DNA from 3 places in the Janthinobacterium paucivorans genome. Region 2 is predicted to be linked to each of the others. Evidence: predicted binding sites of a transcription regulator. Region 2 holds the regulator's gene; each other region holds the start of a gene.
The links. Region 2 encodes sigma-54, which starts transcription at its own class of promoters, with help from an activator protein. Its sites were predicted from a motif close to TGGCANGNAANCTGCTTT; they were not measured.

Region 1 (4,181 bases), on a different contig from region 2:
CAGCGTGTGTTCCAGGAAGCCGCCCTCGTTGAGGGTGTCGCTGTGCAGCGCCACCTGGATATCCATGCGATCTGCGACTGACAGGCAGTTGTCGATGGCGGCCGGCGTGCTGCCCCAGTCTTCGTGCAGCTTCAAGCCAATGGCGCCCGCGCGCACCTGTTCTTCCAATGGCAAAGGCAAACTCACATTGCCCTTGCCCATGAAGCCCAGGTTCATCGGGAAGGCATCGGCTGCCGCCAGCATGGCGTGCAAATGCCATGGCCCCGGCGTGCAGGTGGTGGCGGCCGTGCCCACGGCAGGTCCCGTGCCGCCGCCCAGCATGGTCGTCACGCCGCTCATCAGGGCTTCTTCGATCTGCTGCGGGCAGATGAAGTGGATGTGCGTGTCGACGCCGCCGGCCGTGACAATCAAGCCTTCACCGGCGATGATCTCGGTCGCGCCGCCGATGACCAGGGTCACGCCGGGCTGGATATCCGGGTTGCCCGCCTTGCCGATGCCGAAGATCAGGCCATTTTTCAGGCCGATATCGGCCTTCACGATGCCCCAGTGGTCGAGGATGACGGCATTCGTGATAACGGTATCCATCACCTCGGCAGCGCAACGCTGCGACTGGCCCATGCCGTCGCGGATCACCTTGCCGCCACCGAATTTCACTTCTTCGCCGTAGATCGCATAATCGTGCTCGATCTCGATGAACAGCTCCGTGTCGGCCAGGCGGATGCGGTCGCCCTTGGTGGGGCCGAACATCTCGGCATACGCACTGCGGGCAATGCTGGCCATATCAATCCTTTCCTGGTGGAGTGTCTTGCAGTTCGCCCATCACTGCGCCATTGAAGCCGTAGACCTTGCGCTCACCTGCCAGCGCCACCAGCTCCACCGTGCGCCGCTGGCCCGGCTCAAAGCGCACGGCGGTACCGGCAGTAATATTGAGGCGCATGCCGTAGGCACGCCAGCGCTCGAAGTCCAGCGCCGGGTTGACTTCAAAAAAGTGGAAGTGCGAGCCGACCTGGATAGGCCGGTCACCGCGATTGGCCACCACCACGGTGGCCGTGGCGCGATCTGCATTGAGGGTGATTACGCCTTCTTCCAATTTGTATTCGCCTGGTGTCATGAGGAACTCCTTTCAATGTCGCTGGTATGCTTACACTATCGGATGATGCACGGTCACCAGCTTGCTGCCATCGGGGAAGGTCGCTTCCACCTGAATATCGGGGATCATCTCTGCGATGCCATCCATGACGTCGGCACGCGAGAGTATTTTGCTACCGTCCGACATCAGCTGCGCTACCGATTTTCCATCGCGCGCACCTTCCATGATGGCGGCGCTGATCAAGGCCACCGCTTCCGGATAATTCAATTTCAAGCCGCGCGCCAGGCGCCGTTCGGCCAGTAGCGCGGCCGTAAAAATGAGCAGCTTGTCTTTTTCGCGGGGAGTCAGGTCCATGGTTTTCCTTGTGCCTCTTTTCTGATCAAGTGTTCCAGATACGGGGCACGACGGCATCGCGCCCCAGCATGGCGGGGCGCAGTAGCAGCCAGGCAGCCAGCATGATCCTGCGCGCCGCCTCGCTGTCGCCGCACAGCAGGCGTACCACCACCAGCGATTTCATGTGCGTGGCGCCGAATACGGCGCCAACCGGCACCTCGATCTCGCGCAAGGCAGCCAGCACGGCGGCAGCAAGGGGGCGGCCGACGGCGATCAGGGTGGCGCATACCGTGTGGCCAGCCAGGCCCAGGGGACTGGCCATCAGCGGACCGCCGGCAGCCAGCATGCCCTGCTCCCACCACAGCAGCTTGCCGCCGCGCCGGATCTGCACCTGTTGGGCGATGCTGCCCTGGTTAAAAATTTCGCCAGCAGCGCTGCGACCCAGGCAGACGATGTCGCAGCCGATGTAGTTGGCGTTCGCCGCCAGTTCCACCTCGTGGCGCAGGCGCACGCAAGCCTGATTGAAAAAGATGCTCTCCTGCGGCAGCCACTCGATGGTGGCGCCGCTACCGGCGCGCAGCACGATGTGCTGGCCCGAGACATGGCCGTTGGCACGGTACCACTTGGCGGCGCCCGGTGACGTAAGAAAGGCATGCGCGCCTTCGCCCACCGTAGCATCGACGGCCAGTTGGTCGCCGCCCACCACGCCGCCGGGCGGATGAATGATGATGGCGTGGCAGACGGCCCCGCCTTCCGGATACAAAGGCTTTTGCACACGCAGGGGGCCGCTGTGCGTGCGTTCGACCAGGCGGCTGACACCATCACGCCAGGCAAAACCCAGGCGCAAATGCGCCTGCCAAGCGTCATGCGCGCGGGCCTGTGAGAGGATGGCTGGGTGGGTGCTGTCTGGCATACGGGCAATCGCGTAAATAAGCGACTACCTAAGCAGGATATGTGCCAGCGTCAGGAGAAGAAATAGCGAACATTGCGCACCACGCGGCGGTGGACGCACCGGCATGGTGCACCGGCCGCACCGCAGTGTTTTATGCCAAGGCCAGAGTACGCCGTTCGCGCAGCAAGACCGTAAACGGTGCCGCCGCCAGCGGAGGGCTGAAATAATAGCCCTGCATTTCGTCACAGCCATGTTGCGTCAGGAAGTCCACCTGTGCACGCGTTTCCACGCCTTCGGCGATGACGCGCATGTCCAGGTTGTGCGCCAGCGAGATGACGGAACGGGCGATGGCCGCGTCGCTGCTGCTGGTGGTGACGTCGTCGACGAAAGACTTGTCGATTTTCAGCACGTCGATGGGGAAGCGCTTCAGATAGCCGAGGCTGGAATAGCCGGTGCCGAAGTCGTCGAGCGAAATGCCGACGCCGATATCCTTCAGGCGCGTGAGGGCCGCCACTGCCTTGTCCGGGTCGCCCATCACCGTGCTTTCCGTGATCTCGATACCCAGGCAGGCGGGCGTGATAGCGTATTTGCGCAATACCGCCTCGACGAACGGCACCGTGTGATCCTGCGCGAACTGCTTGCCCGACAGGTTGACGGCCACCTTGATGCTGCCCAGGCCCGCGTCGAGCCAGGAGCGAATTTGTGCGCATACGCTTTCGAGCACCCATTCGCCGATGGCCGTGATCAAGCCGTATTCCTCGGCCAGCGCGATGAACAGGCCGGGCGGCACCTTGCCCAGCACCGGGTTATCCCAGCGCAGCAGTGCTTCCGCGCCCAGCAAGGCGCCCGTACGCAAGCACATTTGCGGCTGGTAATGCACCTCGAATTCATCACGGCAGATGGCGCCGCGCAGTTGCTGCTGCATGGCCAGCCGGGCGCGGATATCGCTGCCCATGCGTTCCGTGAAGAAAGCGTAATGATCACGCCCCATTTCCTTGGCGCGCACCAGGGCCGTGTCGGCGTGACGCAGCACGTCGTCGAGGCTGTCGCCATCGGCCGGGCACATGGCGATGCCGATGCTGGTGGTCAGCGCCAGGCGCTCGCCGTCGACGCTGAGCTCTTCGCGCAAGCCGGCCAGAATGGTTTGCGCCAGCGCCAGCGTGCGCCCCAGCAAGACATCGTCGTGCAGCAGGATCTGGAATTCGTCGCCGCCCTGGCGCGCCACCGTGTCACCCTCGCGCACGCAGCCCGAGAGGAAACGCGCCACCACTTGCAGCGTCTTGTCCCCCACGGCCTGGCCATGCGAATCGTTGATATTCTTGAAGCGGTCCAGGTCTAGGCACATCAGCACCACTTGCTGGCCGTCGCGCAGGGCGTTGGTGCGCGCTTGTCCAAAGCGCTCACGCAGCAGCACGCGGTTCGGCAAGCCGGTCAGCGCGTCGTGGTAGGAGAGGAAGTCGATCAGATGCTGCTCGGCCTTGCGCTCGCTGATATCGAGGAAAACGCCCACGTAGTTGATCACGTCACCGTCCGGGCCATGCACGGTCGACACACTGAGCAAACAGGGATAGGTGTCGCCACTCTTGCGCCGCGTCTGTACTTCGCCCGACCAGCAGCCGCTGCTGTGTAAGCCCTGGCGCAAGGCCAGCAACACCGCTTCGCCCGTGTGCTCGGCGTGCAGGCGCATGATGTCGGTACCCACCACATCCTGCGCCGCGTAGCCGGTGATGCGTGTAAACGCAGGATTGGCCGTGACGATGACGCCGCTCGGATCGGTGATCAGGATGGCGTCCTGGGTGGCCTCAAAGACTTGGCCCGACAGGCGCAGCAATGCTTCATTGGCGCGGCGGATCTGCACTTCGCGTG
Region 2 (4,181 bases):
CGACGCCTGCGCCAGGAAAGAAATAATGGACAATACACGTTGCGGCAGTACCCTGATCGTTCGCGGGCTGCAAAAATCCTATGGCAAGCGGCAAGTCGTGCACGACGTCTCGCTGCAAGTCGAATGCGGCGAAGTGGTCGGGCTATTGGGGCCGAACGGTGCCGGCAAGACCACCTCGTTCTACATGATCGTCGGCCTGGTGCCATCGGATGGCGGCAGCATCGATATCAGCGGCGTGGACATTTCCCGCCTGCCGATACACCGCCGCGCGCAGATGGGCCTGTCGTATCTGCCGCAGGAAGCGTCCGTATTTCGCAAGCTGACGGTGGAAGACAATATCCGTGCCGTGCTGGAAATCCAGACCGTCGAAGGCCGCCCCCTGAAGAAGGCCGAGATCGAGGAACGCCTCGATAAATTGCTGGCGGACTTGCAGATTGAAAAGTTGCGTGAGAACCCGGCGCTGTCGCTCTCGGGCGGTGAGCGGCGCCGCGTGGAAATCGCCCGCGCGCTCGCTACCGATCCGCGTTTCGTGCTGCTCGACGAGCCGTTCGCCGGTGTCGACCCCATCGCCGTGATCGAAATCCAGCGTATCGTGCGCTTCTTGAAGGAGCGTAATATCGGCGTCCTGATCACCGATCATAATGTGCGCGAGACGCTGGGTATCTGCGACCGTGCCTACATCATCAACCAGGGCTCGGTACTGGCGTCGGGACGCCCCGACGACATCATCGCGAACGAGTCGGTACGCCGGGTCTATCTGGGCGAACACTTCCGCATGTGAGCCAATGAAACAATCATTGCAGCTGCGCACTTCGCAGCACTTGGCACTGACGCCGCAGTTGCAGCAATCGATACGCCTGTTGCAATTGTCTACGCTGGAATTACACCAGGAGCTCGAGCAACTGCTGACGGACAATCCCTTGCTCGAGCGCCTCGACGATCCGCTCGACCGTTCGCTGCGCCTGCTGTCCGACGGCGCCTTGAGTTCCACGGCCGCGCCGGCCGAAGCGCCGCCGCAGCCTCCAAGCCAGGAGGCACCCACCGCGCCGGTCGAAGCGGAAACCTTTGACGGCGAGGCCAGCGACAGCCCTGCCGCTGGAGACGCCGGTGACAGCGACTGGAGCGAGGCGAACCGGGGCAAGGCACCCGACGACGAAGATTCCCGCCCGCAGCTCGAAGCCCATCACTGTACCCTGCGCGAGCACTTGATGGAGCAGATGCGCGTGACGGTGCTCGAATTGCGCGACCGCGCGCTCGTTGAGCTGATCATCGATGCACTCGATGACAATGGCTACCTGGAAGAATCGCTCGACGACATCCTGGCGCGCCTGCCGGAAGAGCTGGAAATCGACGCCGACGAGATGCGCACGGCCTTGTCGCTGTTGCAAAGTTTCGATCCGCCCGGCGTGGGCGCGCGTAATGCGTCGGAGTGCCTGGCACTGCAAATCAGGCGCTTGCCGCACATCGCCATGGTGACGCGGCGCATGGCCCTGGTGATCGTGGAAAAGCACCTGGCCTGGTTTGCCCAGCGCGATTTCAATAAGCTGAAAAAAGCCCTCAATTGCGATGATGAAGACTTGCGCGAAGCGCAGACGGTGATTCGCCAGTGCAATCCGCATCCGGGCGCCGTGTTCGCCTCTGACGTGTCCGATTACGTGGTGCCCGACGTTGTCGTCAAGCGCGCGCGCAATGGTTGGCAAGTCACCCTGAACAACGACGTCATGCCGCGCCTGCGCGTGAACGCCATGTACGCCAACTTGCTCAAGCAGGGCAAAGGCGAGGGCGCCATGGGCGCACAGTTGCAGGAAGCCAAGTGGCTGATCAAGAATATGCGCCAGCGTTTCGACACGATCTTGCGCGTGGCGCAGGCGATAGTAGAAAGACAAAAGAACTTTTTTTCGCATGGGGCCGTTGCCATGCGTCCCCTTGTACTCCGTGAAATAGCTGATACACTGGGATTACACGAGAGTACTATCTCGCGGGTAACAACCCAAAAGTACATGCTGACCCCGCATGGCATGTTTGAGTTGAAATATTTCTTTGGTAGCCACGTCGCCACCGAAGCGGGGGGCGAAGCATCATCGACGGCGATACGGGCATTGATCGTGCAACTGACAGGAGCAGAAGACCCTAAAAATCCTTTATCCGACAGTAAGATTGCGGACATGCTGGGCGAGCAAGGCATGGTGATTGCGCGACGTACTGTTGCCAAATACCGGGAAGCGTTGAAAATTCCGCCAGTGAGTCTGCGTAAGTGTTTGTAAGTTTTTTTCGGTTCCTCTGCGGGCCGGATAGGATGGACCGCACGAACCCGATCATCTTTAGGAGTGTGTATGAATCTCACCATCAGCGGACATCATCTCGAAGTGACACCAGCCATCCGTGAATACGTACAAACGAAGCTGGAGCGCGTGAAACGGCATTTCGATCAAGTTATCGATATTGCCGTGATACTGACCGTGGATAACCTCAAAGAGAAAGAAAAACGTCAAAAGGCCGAAGTGAACCTGCGTATGAGTGGCAAAACCGTCTATGTGGAAAGCCTGGCGCAAGACCTGTATGCCGCAATCGATATGCTGATCGACAAGCTGGACAGGCAAGTGATGAAGTACAAAACCAAAGTGCAAGGGCACGGTAAAGAGGCGATCAAGCATCTGCCAGACAACTCGGACGAAGAAATCGCCGCCGCTTAAGCGGCCCGCGACTTCCAAACGGTTGTGATCAACTAAGGGCGCACATTGCGCCCTTTTTTGCGCCTGTCGCCCTTGTCGGGCTACCATCATGGGAGCGAAAAGTTCCGTCCGAAGACGCTAGAATGTGTGCACTTTGACTTCTTTCCTGCCTGGCGGGCCTGCTGGCTCGCATCTGCATTAAGAATACCGGATCACAGCATGGCGAGCGGCAGGAAAAGGTGTTGGAGTAGCGCAACTTCGCCTGGCACTGCGCGGCCCAGGCGGTGAACGTTGCCCGCTACCTGCGCCGATGCGCAACAGATTTTATGCGCGTCTTACCCACGTTCGCGATGTCGCAAGACGACGCGCTCGTTCGGGCTGAAATACTGTGCCAGCCGTTCCGCCATGTACACCGAGCGATGCTGGCCACCTGTACAGCCGAGTGCCACGGTCAGGTAGCTGCGGTTGTCGGACTTAAAGGATGGCAACCATTTTTCGATGAAGGCGCGGATGTCGGCCAGCAGTTCCAGCGCGCTGGGCTGTGCGTCGAGGAAGGCGATCACGGGTGCATCGCGTCCGTCGAGCGGGCGCAGCGTCAGGTCGTAATAAGGATTGGGCAAGGCCCGCACGTCGAAGACGAAATCGGCGTCCAGCGGCACGCCCAGCTTGAAGGCGAAGGATTCGAAGAACAGGGTCAGCGGCGCGCGTTCCGAGGCGACGATATCCTTGACCCAGGCGCGTAACTTGTTGGCGCTCAGCTCTGAGGTATCGATTACATGGCCCAGCTGTTCGATGGCAGACAGGCGTTCGCGCTCTTCAGAGATGCATTCGATCAGGGTGCGGCGGCTGGCTGGATTCTGATTCGGACGCAATTCGTGCGACAGCGGATGGCTGCGCCGCGTTTCCGAGAAGCGCGCTACCAGCGAATGCGTGGTAGCCGTGAGGAACATGACCTTGACGTCGTGCCCCTGGTCGCGCAGCAGGGTGACATTGTGCGGCAGGCTGGTCAGCGACTCTGCGCTGCGCGCATCGACGGCGACGGCCAGTTGTGATGCGCCTTCGTCGAGCAGCGTTTGCACCAGGCTGGGCAGCAATGCCGGTGGCAGGTTGTCGACACAGTAGTAGCCGGTATCTTCCAGCACATTGAGTGCGACGGATTTACCGGAGCCGGATATTCCGGTGATAAGGACGATATGCATAACCCGATCATACAATAAAGATCGGCATGGCGCCCCCGAGGCAACTCTCTTTACAAATTATTGCAATGTCATATGTGTATTTCGTAGGTCGGCTTAGCGCAAAGCGGTGCAGCAGGGAATTCACGCAGCATGGCTGCGTGCCTGCGTAACGGTCCTCGCTTGCAAGCGAGGGCTCCTGCCGACACCCGCTAACAATGTCGTCGGATTACGCGGGGCTTTGCCCCGCTAATCCGACCTTGTTAATCGCCGCTCATTGCCAATCTCTGCCGCTCCATGAACTCTTGCAAGGTATCGATGCCGCGCAGCTGCA
Region 3 (4,181 bases), on a different contig from region 2:
TCGCGGCCCGCCTGGGCGCACAGGTAACGGCATATCGTGTTCGATTCCCATAGCACCAGGTCGCCATCGAGCAGCACCGGCACCATGGCGTTCGGATTCAGGGCCAGGAAGGCCGGCTCGTCGGTGGCGCGAAAGCCGCTGCCCCAGTCTTCGCGTTCGTACGGCAGGTCGAGTTCCTCGCAGGTCCACAAGACTTTGCGGACATTGATCGAGGCGGCTTTTCCAAGAATTTTCAGCATGCAGGGCTCCAAGGCGCAGGTGATGGATCTGCCACTGTAGCCGAAATGGCCACGCCGCAGCGGCGAAAGTGCCTTGCGTAGTTGCGCTTTTCTTGGCATCGTAGCCACCCATGAAACCCATGCGCCACCACATGTCCAAAATCCTCGCGTTCAGCCGCTTTTCCGTGCGCGATTTCCTCGCCACCGCCGGTCCCACTGTGCTGCTGGCGGGCGCGTTTTGCGCGCTCGCTTATTGGCTAGTCGACCCGGCGCCGCCGCGCCAGGTGAGCTTGTCGACGGGGCAGGACAACAGCGCATATGAAGAATTTGGCAAGAACTATGCGGCTACCCTGGCCAAGCACGGCATCAAGGTGAGCTTGCAGCCATCGCTGGGCTCGCAGGACAACTTGCAGCGCTTAAATAGCGGCAAGACCGATATTGCCTTCGTGCAAAGTGGCTCGACAGAGCACGCCGATGCCGAGCGCCATGGCTTGATTTCGCTGGGCAGCTTGTTTACGGAACCTGTCTGGCTGTTCCTGCGCGAAGACAAGGCGGTCACGCAACTGACGCAATTGAAGGGCATGAAGATCAATCTGGGGCCGCCAGGCACGGGTGTGCCTGGCCTGTTCCGGCAGTTGCTGTCCGCCAATGGTGTGGATGCCACGGAACTGAGCGTGAGCGACTTGCAAAATACGCCCGCCACGGTGGAACTGCTGGAAGGGCGCATCGATGGTCTCGTATTCAGCTCGGCGCCGGAAGCGCCGCTGATCCAGATGCTGCTGCAAACGCCAGGCATCAAGCTGTTCGATTTTTCGCAAGCCGAGGCGTACACGCGGCGCCTGCCTTTTCTCACGCATGTGGTCTTGCCTCGCGGCATCGTCGACCTGGGCAAAAACATCCCCGCCCAGGATTACCACCTGATCGCGCCCACCGCTACCCTGGTTGCGCGCGAAGACTTGCATCCTGCCTTGATGGATCTGTTCGTCCAGGCGGCGGCCCGCATTCACGGCGGCACGGGCTGGTTCCAGCAGCAGGGGCAGTTCCCGTCCGCGCGCTATACGGAAATTCCCGTCGCGCCTGAAGCGCTGAAATTTTACAAGGATGGCGCGCCCGTGCTGCAGCGCTACATGAGTTTTTGGCTGGCCAATTTCTTTGACCGCATGTGGGTGCTGGTGGTGGCGCTCGGTGCCTTGATCTTGCCGCTATCGCGCGTGGTGCCACCGCTGTATGTGTGGCGCATCCGCTCGCGCGTGTACCGCTGGTATGGCCAGTTGCGCACGGTGGAGCAGGCGCTGGAAGACGTGCCGCAAGCGCAGCGCGCGCAAGTGTATGCGGCGCAATTGCAGCGGCTGGACCAGATCGAGGAAATGGTCAACCAGATCTCGATTCCGCTGTCGTTTGCCGATGGCCTGTATGGCTTGCGCAGCCACATCAATTTCGTGCGCAAGCGCATCTTGGGCCTGATGGCAGAGCCTCCAGCGCTTGACACGGGCGAGCGTGCCTGAAGCGTCCAGCCACGCTGGCAACGGCATCTGGCCGAGGCCCAGCCCTGGCCCTAGCCCGGATACACAGCGCTTCAGTTGCTCCTGGCTTCAGGCGCCCAGCCACGGCAGTCCCGCCTTGCACCAGCCGCCGATCTGTTTGCGGTGGCCATCGGCGTCCTTGTCGCCCTCGAAGCCTTCGAGGATGTCGAAGCAGTTCGCATAGCCGTGTTCGCTCGCCAGCTTGGCCGCATGGCGCGAACGCACGCCGGAGCGGCACAGGAATAGCAGTACCGCGTCCTTGCCGGTCTGGGCTGCCAGTTGCGCGAGGAAGGCGGGATTCGGTACGCCACCCGGATACGTGGCCCATTGCACCGCGACATGCTGGGTGTCGGCGATGTCAACCCGACCGACCCAGTCGCGCTCGGCATTCGTGCGCACATCGATGAGCTTGACGCCGGCATCGCCCTGCAGCAGTGCATACGCTTCGTGCGGCGTGACGGCACCGGCATACGGCGTACCTTCATTGGCCCGGCTGCGGGCAGTGCTCAGGATGTCGGCGGCGGTAGTCATGGCGTCCTCGGTGAAAGTGGAAAGGGATAAACGATTATAGTGCGCCGTGCGCATCGCGCAAATGGGGATACGCGCTGCACGGCGCATGCACCACAAGAAGGCATTTTTCAGGAATCCGCAAAAAATGCACGATAATAGTGCGTTGTTTGTTTTTTGCACTTGCATAGTGCATTCTGAACGTGATGCAAACGCGTGTGAGAAACCCGGGCATGAAAATTTTCACGGGGATGGCAGGTATTCTGCTGTCGCTACCACGCTGCTTCTGGAGCTGGCATGGAATCTGCTATGATCCTTGTGAGTTTTGGTGGCACGCAATGTTTGCTTCGCTGCATCAGCCCAGACGCATTAAGGTCGGCTCACCCCACATTCATTTAGGAGATACGCATGGCAATGACAGCCGCAGAAGTCTTGAAGATGGTAGAAGAAAACGAAGTCAAATTCGTTGATTTCCGCTTTGCCGACACCCGTGGTAAAGAGCAGCACGTGACGGTTCCCGTGTCGCACTTCGACATGGATAAATTCGAGTCGGGCCACGCCTTTGACGGTTCTTCGATCGCTGGCTGGAAAGGCATTGAAGCGTCCGACATGATTTTGCTGCCGGATCCAAACACCGCCAATATCGATCCGTTCATGGAAGAAACCACGCTGTTCATGCAGTGCGACGTGATCGAACCATCGGACGGCAAGGGCTATGACCGCGACCCGCGCTCGATCGCGAAACGCGCCGAAGCCTACCTGAAATCGTCGGGCATGGGCGACACCGCCTACTTCGGCCCTGAGCCAGAATTCTTCATCTTCGACAGCGTGCGCTGGAAGATCGACATGTCGGGTTGCTTTGTCAAGATCGGTTCGGACGAAGGTTCATGGTCGACCGGCAAGGATATCGAGGGCGGCAACAGCGGCCACCGTCCTACCGTCAAGGGCGGCTACTTCCCGGTGCCACCAGTGGACAGCTTCCAGGACATGCGTTCGGAAATGTGCCTGATTCTGGAATCGCTGGGCATCCCGGTTGAAGTACACCATCACGAAGTCGCCGGCGCCGGCCAGAATGAAATCGGCACCAAGTTCTCGACCCTGGTCGAGCGCGCCGACTGGACGCAAAACCTGAAATACGTGGTGTGGAACGTGGCGCACAGCTATGGCAAAACCGCTACCTTCATGCCGAAACCTATCGTTGGCGACAACGGTTCGGGCATGCACGTGCATCAATCCGTATGGAAAGATGGCAAAAACCTGTTCGCTGGCGACGGCTATGCCGGCCTGTCCGATTTCGCCCTGTACTACATCGGCGGCATCATCAAGCACGCCAAGGCTTTGAATGCGATCACCAACCCGGGCACCAACTCGTACAAGCGTCTGGTACCAGGCTACGAAGCTCCGGTGAAATTGGCGTACTCGGCGAAAAACCGCTCCGCCTCGATCCGTATCCCGCACGTGGCCAATCCAAAAGGCCGCCGCGTCGAAGCGCGTTTCCCGGATCCACTGGCGAACCCGTACCTGTGTTTCGCTGCACTGTTGATGGCTGGCCTGGACGGCGTTGCCAACAAGATCCATCCGGGCGAAGCAGCCTCGAAAGATCTGTACCATCTGCCGCCAGAAGAAGACGCACTGATCCCTACCGTGTGCGCTTCGCTGGAAGAAGCACTCGATGCGCTGGACAAGGATCGCGAGTTCCTGACCCGTGGTGGCGTGTTCAGCGATTCCATGATCGACGCTTATCTGGAATTGAAAATGCAGGACGTGCAGCGCATGCGCATGACCACGCATCCAGCCGAGTTCGATATGTACTACTCGCTGTAATGGCGCCATACCGGCAACTTGCCGGTAGTGAGTGAAAAACGCGGGTGAGGCGATGGTCTTGCCCGCGTTTTTTTATGCAGTACGCCCATGCGGCGGCAGCACGTGTTGT

Region 1: the regulator sigma-54 is predicted to act here: its motif matches at 2,366-2,383, upstream of ACQ4V8_RS03420 (urease accessory protein UreD).
Region 3: the regulator sigma-54 is predicted to act here: its motif matches at 2,542-2,559, upstream of glnA (type I glutamate--ammonia ligase).

What each region holds. Positions count from the first base shown of each region.
Region 1 covers NZ_JBNYXR010000002.1:82,478-86,658, reverse strand. Annotated here, with positions in the region: gene ureC (urease subunit alpha) at 1-780, opposite strand, end outside; gene ACQ4V8_RS03430 (urease subunit beta) at 782-1,111, opposite strand; gene ACQ4V8_RS03425 (urease subunit gamma) at 1,142-1,444, opposite strand; gene ACQ4V8_RS03420 (urease accessory protein UreD) at 1,470-2,336, opposite strand; gene ACQ4V8_RS03415 (GGDEF/EAL domain-containing response regulator) at 2,467-4,181, opposite strand, start outside.
Region 2 covers NZ_JBNYXR010000003.1:245,917-250,097, forward strand. Annotated here, with positions in the region: gene lptA (lipopolysaccharide transport periplasmic protein LptA) at 1-26, shown strand, start outside; gene lptB (LPS export ABC transporter ATP-binding protein) at 26-781, shown strand; gene ACQ4V8_RS05695 (RNA polymerase factor sigma-54) at 786-2,264, shown strand; gene hpf (ribosome hibernation-promoting factor, HPF/YfiA family) at 2,334-2,693, shown strand; gene rapZ (RNase adapter RapZ) at 3,008-3,871, opposite strand; gene hprK (HPr(Ser) kinase/phosphatase) at 4,111-4,181, opposite strand, start outside.
Region 3 covers NZ_JBNYXR010000014.1:86,711-90,891, reverse strand. Annotated here, with positions in the region: gene ACQ4V8_RS16715 (glutathione S-transferase family protein) at 1-239, opposite strand, end outside; gene ACQ4V8_RS16710 (TAXI family TRAP transporter solute-binding subunit) at 371-1,723, shown strand; gene ACQ4V8_RS16705 (rhodanese-like domain-containing protein) at 1,811-2,272, opposite strand; gene glnA (type I glutamate--ammonia ligase) at 2,657-4,072, shown strand.